DNA from 2 places in the Yersinia entomophaga genome. Region 2 is predicted to be linked to the other one. Evidence: predicted binding sites of a transcription regulator. Region 2 holds the regulator's gene; the other holds the start of a gene.

Region 1 (3,427 bases), 1.1 Mb from region 2:
TATTCATCTGGCTGATGTGCCTGATTAATCGAGCCAGGGCCAAGCACCAGTGTAGGGCATACCTGCTGAATAAACGGTGCTTCGGTGCAGTAATTCACCACCTCGGTACGGCTGCCCAGCAGTTTCTCAATCACCGCCACCATAGCGTGATCGGTTGGGCATTCGTAACCCGGAATCGGCGGGTGTAGCTCGTCGATGGTCAAGCGACCCGGCCAGCGTTGGCTCACCGGTGCCAGCGCTTCATTCATCAATTCGCTTAAATCGCTCAACGTCAGCCCCGGTAGCGGGCGAATATCCATATGTAATTCACAGCAGGCACAAATACGGTTTGCCGCGTCACCGCCGGAGATGTGGCCAAAGTTCATGGTGGGATAGGGAATATTGAAGGCCGGATTGTTGTAACGCTCCTGCAATGTGTTGCGTAGCGCCATCAAATGGGTGATGGATTCATGCATCAGATCTATGGCGTTGACGCCGCGCGCCGGATCGCTGGAGTGACCGGACTGACCCACGATGCGAATAGCGCTAGAAATATGGCCTTTATGGGCACGCACCGGTTTCAGCGAGGTTGGCTCGCCGATAATGGCAAAATCGGGGCGTAGTTGGGTGGAAGCCGCAAAATAACGCGCTCCGGCCATAGTCGTTTCTTCATCCGCGGTAGCCAGAATATACAGCGGTTTGGTCAGTTTACTGGCGTCGATATCGCGCACCGCATCCAGAATAAAGGCAAAGAAGCCTTTCATATCCGCAGTACCTAAACCGTACAGCTTGTTGTCATGTTCGCTCAAAGTGAACGGATCGCGCGTCCAGCGGCCTTCATCGTAAGGTACTGTATCGGTATGACCCGCCAGCAGCAGCCCGCCGCTGCCTTCACCAATGCTGGCCAGCAGGTTGAATTTGTTGCGGGATTCCGGCACTGGTTGGATTTCCACGCGAAAACCTAGTTCGCTAAACCATTCGGCCAACAAGTTGATTAACGCTTCATTACTTTGATCCAGAGCGCTATCGGTTGCGCTAATAGAGGGCGTTGCGATTAACGCCCGGTACAGCTCAATAAATGGAGGTAATTTCATCTTCACTGTTGACAGCCTTTGGTTAGGGTAGTATCAATATTCATGCAGTTATTGTGAATAACTATTTGAATGAAAATACAGCAAGCATGAGCGTAAGGGAACCAGAAACGCCCTTGAATTTACGAAAATGTCAATGCTCAATCGCGTAGGGAAACAGTAAAAACTTGCTGATAAACCCTGCAACTCGTTTTGCGTACTTATGTACAGTTAGTCAGAAGGTGAACTGAATCCATGTTGAATACGCTGATTGTTGGTGCCAGCGGTTATGCCGGAGCTGAACTTACGGCTTACCTGAATCGTCACCCACATATGAACATAACCGGTTTAACGGTTTCAGCGCAAAGTGCAGATGCAGGAAAATTGCTTTCCGATCTGCACCCGCAGTTAAAAGGCATCATCGATTTACCGCTGCAACCCTTGGTTGATGTGGCTCAAGCTGCGAAAAACGTGGATGTGGTGTTTCTGGCAACCGCTCATGAAGTTAGCCACGATTTGGCTCCGCAATTTCTAGCGGCGGGCTGCGTAGTATTCGATTTGTCCGGTGCGTATCGCGTACAGGACCCTGATTTTTATACCACTTATTACGGTTTTGAACATCAGCATGCCGAATGGCTGGAGCAGGCAGTTTACGGCCTGGCGGAATGGCAGGCGGATAAAATTAAACAAGCTCAGTTGATTGCCGTGCCGGGTTGTTATCCCACGGCATCCCAGTTGGCGTTAAAGCCTCTGGTAGAAAACGGTTTGCTAAATCAGGAACAGTGGCCAGTGATTAATGCAGTAAGCGGCGTGAGCGGCGCGGGGCGTAAAGCCAGCGTCGGCAACAGCTTCTGCGAAGTCAGTTTGCAGCCTTACGGCTTGTTTACTCATCGTCATCAGCCTGAAATTGTGGCTCATTTGGGTACGCCGGTCATTTTCACTCCGCATCTGGGGAATTTTGCCCGCGGCATTCTGGCTACCATTACCTGTCGCCTAAACGCTGGCGTCACCGCACAGGATATCGCCGAGGCCTATCACAACGCCTATCAGGATAAACCTCTGGTGCGTTTGTATCAGCAGGGCGTTCCCGCACTGAAAGCCGTGGTTGGGTTACCGTTTTGCGATATCGGCTTTTCGGTTCAGGGCGAACATCTGATTGTGGTCGCGACGGAAGATAACTTACTGAAAGGCGCGGCAGCTCAGGCTGTTCAGTGCATGAATATACGCTTTGGTTTCCCGGAAACTCAGGCTTTGCTTTAATCAGGGACGGTAGCGAAATTCTCCCGCAACGTATTCTCGCTCACCCCTATATTTTCAAGACGCAATTGAGGCGCAGACCATGATGAATCCGTTAGTCATTAAATTAGGTGGGGTGTTATTGGACAGCGAAGAGGCGTTGGAGCGCCTGTTTAATGCCTTGGTGATCTACCGCGAAAAGCATCAGCGTCCGCTGGTCATTATGCATGGCGGCGGCTGTCTGGTAGACGACTTGATGAAAAAACTGGCTCTGCCTGTCGTGAAGAAAAATGGCCTGCGGGTGACGCCGGCCGACCAGATCGACATCATCACCGGTGCACTGGCGGGGACTGCCAATAAAACCCTGTTAGCCTGGGCGGTGAAACATCATATCGCCGCCGTTGGCCTGTGTTTGGGCGATGGTAATACGGTCACAGTAACGCCGCTAGATGCGGAGTTGGGTCACGTTGGAGGTGCTCAACCGGGTTCACCGACGTTAGTACAAACCCTACTGGCTGCTAACTACATGCCGATCATTAGTTCTATCGGCATTACCGCCTCTGGCGAGCTAATGAATGTGAATGCGGATCAGGCGGCAACCGCGCTGGCGGCAACCTTAGGCGCGGATTTAATCCTGTTGTCTGATGTTAGCGGCATTCTGGATGGCAAAGGGCAACGCATTGCCGAAATGACGGCGCAAAAAGCAGAGCAACTGATTGCTCAGGGCATTATTACTGATGGTATGGTGGTGAAAGTGAACGCGGCGTTGGATGCAGCCCGTTCACTGGGGCGTCCGGTGGATATTGCCAGCTGGCGTCATGCTGACCAGCTTCCTGCTCTGTTTAACGGGGTACCGATAGGTACACGTATTCTGGCCTGAGCCTCGTCGCTCCGGTGATTACAGATTCTTCTTCTATTGTTTTATCTGAATTGAGATTCAAGGAAATGAAAATGCAAACTAAAGGCATCAGCAAAATTGTTCTGGCTTATTCCGGCGGCTTAGATACTTCGGCAATCATTCCATGGCTGAAAGAAAACTATGATAACTGCGAAGTGATCGCCTTCGTTGCGGATATCGGGCAGGAACGTGCCGATCTGGAAGGGATTGAACAAAAAGCGCTGCGAACGGGTGCCTCAGCCTG
Region 2 (3,427 bases):
AGCCTGGCCCATAGACAGCGTTGCAGACCCGCCACCGGCTTTTGCTTCAACGACTTCAGTACCCGCATTCTGGATACGTTTGGTCAGGTCGGCAACTTCCTGCTCGGTGAAGCTCACGCTAGGAATCTGTGACAGCAATGGCAGAATAGTCACGCCAGAGTGACCACCAATAACCGGCACTTCGATATCCTGAGGCTGCTTGCCTTTCAATTCAGCAACGAAGGTGTTTGAACGAATGGTATCCAGAGTGGTGATACCAAACAGTTTGTTCTTGTCGTATACCCCAGCTTTTTTCAGTACTTCAGCCGCGATAGCTACGGTGGTGTTCACTGGATTAGTGATAATACCGATCAATGCTTTTGGGCAAGTACGAGCGATTTGCTCAACCAGATTACGAACGATCCCAGCGTTAACATTAAATAGATCCGAACGATCCATGCCAGGTTTACGGGCTACACCGGCAGAAATCAGAACTACATCAGCGCCTTGCAGAGCTGGGGTAGCGTCTTCGCCGCTAAAACCTTTAATATTGACTGCCGTAGGGATGTGGCTCAGATCTACAGCTACACCCGGAGTAACCGGAGCGATGTCGTACAGAGAAAGGTCTGAACCTGAAGGAAGCTGAGTCTTGAGTAGAAGAGCGAGGGCCTGGCCGATACCACCAGCGGCACCGAGAACTGCAACTTTCATCCTATACTCCTTGTTATATATAATTTAAATTTGCCGTGAATTCATCTATTTACGCACCTTAGTTTATTGCGATTTTAAACACAATCTATTAACAGTCAGATTGAGAGATCACGCATTAAAAACGGGTGTGAAGTCGGCTTATTTTAGAGTAATTCGCTTATCGATTAATGATATAGCGCACATTCTTCTAAAAATAATTTAAGCATCCACAACAGGTTAATCGGCGGTTACATTACACCCTTCCATAACATCAGAACAACATCATTTTAATAACATTTTTATCACGACTGTTTGATTGCTATGCATTTAGCTTAGGCATAATAGTTAGAGATATATTTACGCTAAATTGTCATCTGCTTTGATATAAGAGCTTTTATTACTTCCTACGCATGCTAATGTTGAATAAAAATTCATTTAAATGCATAATTGGCTTCCTAACTCTCCATTCCCCCAGGTGAAAAATGCGAAATCCCGCAAAACAAGAAGACCTTATCAAAGCGTTTAAAGCGTTATTGAAAGAGGAAAAATTCAGTTCTCAGGGCGAGATTGTTTTGGCATTGCAGGAGGAAGGGTTTGAAAACATTAACCAATCCAAAGTATCACGCATGCTGACCAAGTTTGGTGCCGTTAGAACCCGTAATGCGAAAATGGAGATGGTTTACTGTCTGCCAGCAGAATTGGGAGTTCCAACGACCAGCAGCCCGCTGAAAAATCTGGTTCTCGACGTAGATTATAATGATTCTGTCGTGGTGATTCACACCAGCCCTGGTGCTGCTCAGCTTATCGCCCGCCTGCTAGATTCATTAGGGAAAGCCGAAGGCATCCTGGGTAGCATTGCCGGAGATGACACAATTTTCACCACGCCAGCTAAAGGCTTTAGTGTTAAACAGCTGCATGACGCCATTTTAGGTTTATTCGACCAAGAGCTGTAATCCCAGCCAATCAGATCGCGGCCAGTAGAATCAAGGTTCTATTGGCCTTTTACAGTACATACTCTGCATTTCAATCCCTTTGCCATCTTCGATCTGCGACAGCCTATTCCCTTAGTCATCTTCCTTTACCTTGCATCAGCCATCCTTTCCAAGCCATGCAGCTTCGCTTTTTTGCTCGTTATCATCCTATAGATATAACTAGCCTCTGAGCTATTTCCCAAGAGGCATACTGCATGTAGTGAATATCACTGGATTTTCTCATCTAACCGGCACGGAAAATGACCCTTTTTCATTAAACAGCGAATACACGCTAAAATTTTCGCACTTTTGGTCAAAAACACCCACTCATTTGAAATATCTACTTTTTTGCCTCAATCACTCATTTTTTGATCGATTTTTATTCCGTTTGGTTATTAAAAACTAATAACTCACATTAAAGTCACGCTAAATATTATTAGCCCGCTATTAATGTTTCGGGTGACTAGATGTATACTCATTTCGTGACGTAAATCACATTTACGCAAACTAATAAAAGAATATTAAGAGGCCATAACATGAACATTAAAACTACCGTAGCAGCATTAAGCGTTCTTTCTGCACTGTCATTTGGCGTATTTGCAGCCGATTCAATCAACGCAAGCCAAGCGGCTAACTTACAATCGGTTGGCACCATTACTGTTAGCGGTGTGAATGGGACGCCTTCAGATATTCGTCAGGCACTGTCTGACAAAGCAGATGCACAAGGCGCCAAGGCTTATCAGGTTATCGAAGCTCGCGAAGACGGCAACTTCCACGCTACAGCAAAAATCTACCAGTAAATTCTGACCTGGCGCATCGCCTTACCAGATTCAGTCAGAATAGAAACACAATCAAAACAACAGCCTCTAAGTAGCAGAATCGATAATAATGCTTTCTGGTTGTTGGCTATTTTTAGGAAGAGATCATGAAAATCAAAAATACCATCGCTGCACTAGGCTTATTTTCCGTTATCGCGTTTGGCGCTTCAGCCGCCGAGTCTGTTAATAATGCTCAAACTAACAGCCTGACCGATATGGGAACCATCAGCGTGAGTGGCATCACCGGCGCGCCTTCTGATATTACTCAGGCACTGGCCGACAAAGCCGATAGCAAAGGCGCTACAGCGTATAAAATCATTGAAATGCGTCAGGAAAATGGCTGGCATGCAACAGCCAAGATTTACAAATAAGGGCGAATGCACGGTGTTTTAAGCGGCAAATCCCAAACAGACAAGCTTGCTCAATAATCTTTTAACTATAAACAGATGAACATAAGTCTATTGAGCAAGAGCAAGAAAAAAGTAAGAAAGAGCAATGCTAGATAATCCCTCGCTGTCCTATCCAGCGAACCCTTTGGCCCCCTTTCGGGGGCTTTTTTTATCTAAATCAGTTCAATAGCTGCTGATGCGCCTTTTTCTCCAGCGCTTCCAGCAGTTTGCTATGGATTCCGCCGAAACCACCGTTGCTCATGACCAGAATGTGATCGCCCGGCTGAGCGGTTTTCGCGATCATTTCTACCAGCGTATCAATATCAGCACTCCATGAAGCCGGTTGAATACAGGCTTCGGCCACTTCCACCACCTGCCACGGAATATGCTGTGGCTGGAACAGAAAGACTTCATCAGCCCGGCCGAGTGACGGCGCCAGCTCATTTTTGCACAGCCCCATTTTCATGGTGTTTGAGCGAGGTTCCAGCACCGCCAAAATCCGCGCTGTCCCGCCAACCTTGCCACGCAGCGCAGCTAAAGTAGCCAGAATGGCCGTTGGATGATGAGCAAAATCATCATA

What was found. The regulator ArgR, encoded in region 2, controls arginine synthesis, uptake and breakdown. The targets are predictions, from matches to a motif close to ANTGAATAAAAATACANT.
Positions count from the first base shown of each region.
Region 1: the regulator ArgR is predicted to act here: its motif matches at 1,138-1,155, upstream of argC (N-acetyl-gamma-glutamyl-phosphate reductase).

Region 1 is NZ_CP010029.1:1,708,799-1,712,225, reverse strand. It holds gene argE (acetylornithine deacetylase) at 1-1,073, opposite strand, end outside; gene argC (N-acetyl-gamma-glutamyl-phosphate reductase) at 1,305-2,309, shown strand; gene argB (acetylglutamate kinase) at 2,389-3,165, shown strand; gene PL78_RS07785 (argininosuccinate synthase) at 3,237-3,427, shown strand, end outside.
Region 2 is NZ_CP010029.1:2,857,184-2,860,610, reverse strand. It holds gene mdh (malate dehydrogenase) at 1-690, opposite strand, end outside; gene argR (transcriptional regulator ArgR) at 1,152-1,622, shown strand; gene yhcN (peroxide/acid stress response protein YhcN) at 2,177-2,440, shown strand; gene yhcN (peroxide/acid stress response protein YhcN) at 2,566-2,829, shown strand; gene mpl (UDP-N-acetylmuramate:L-alanyl-gamma-D-glutamyl-meso-diaminopimelate ligase) at 3,026-3,427, opposite strand, start outside.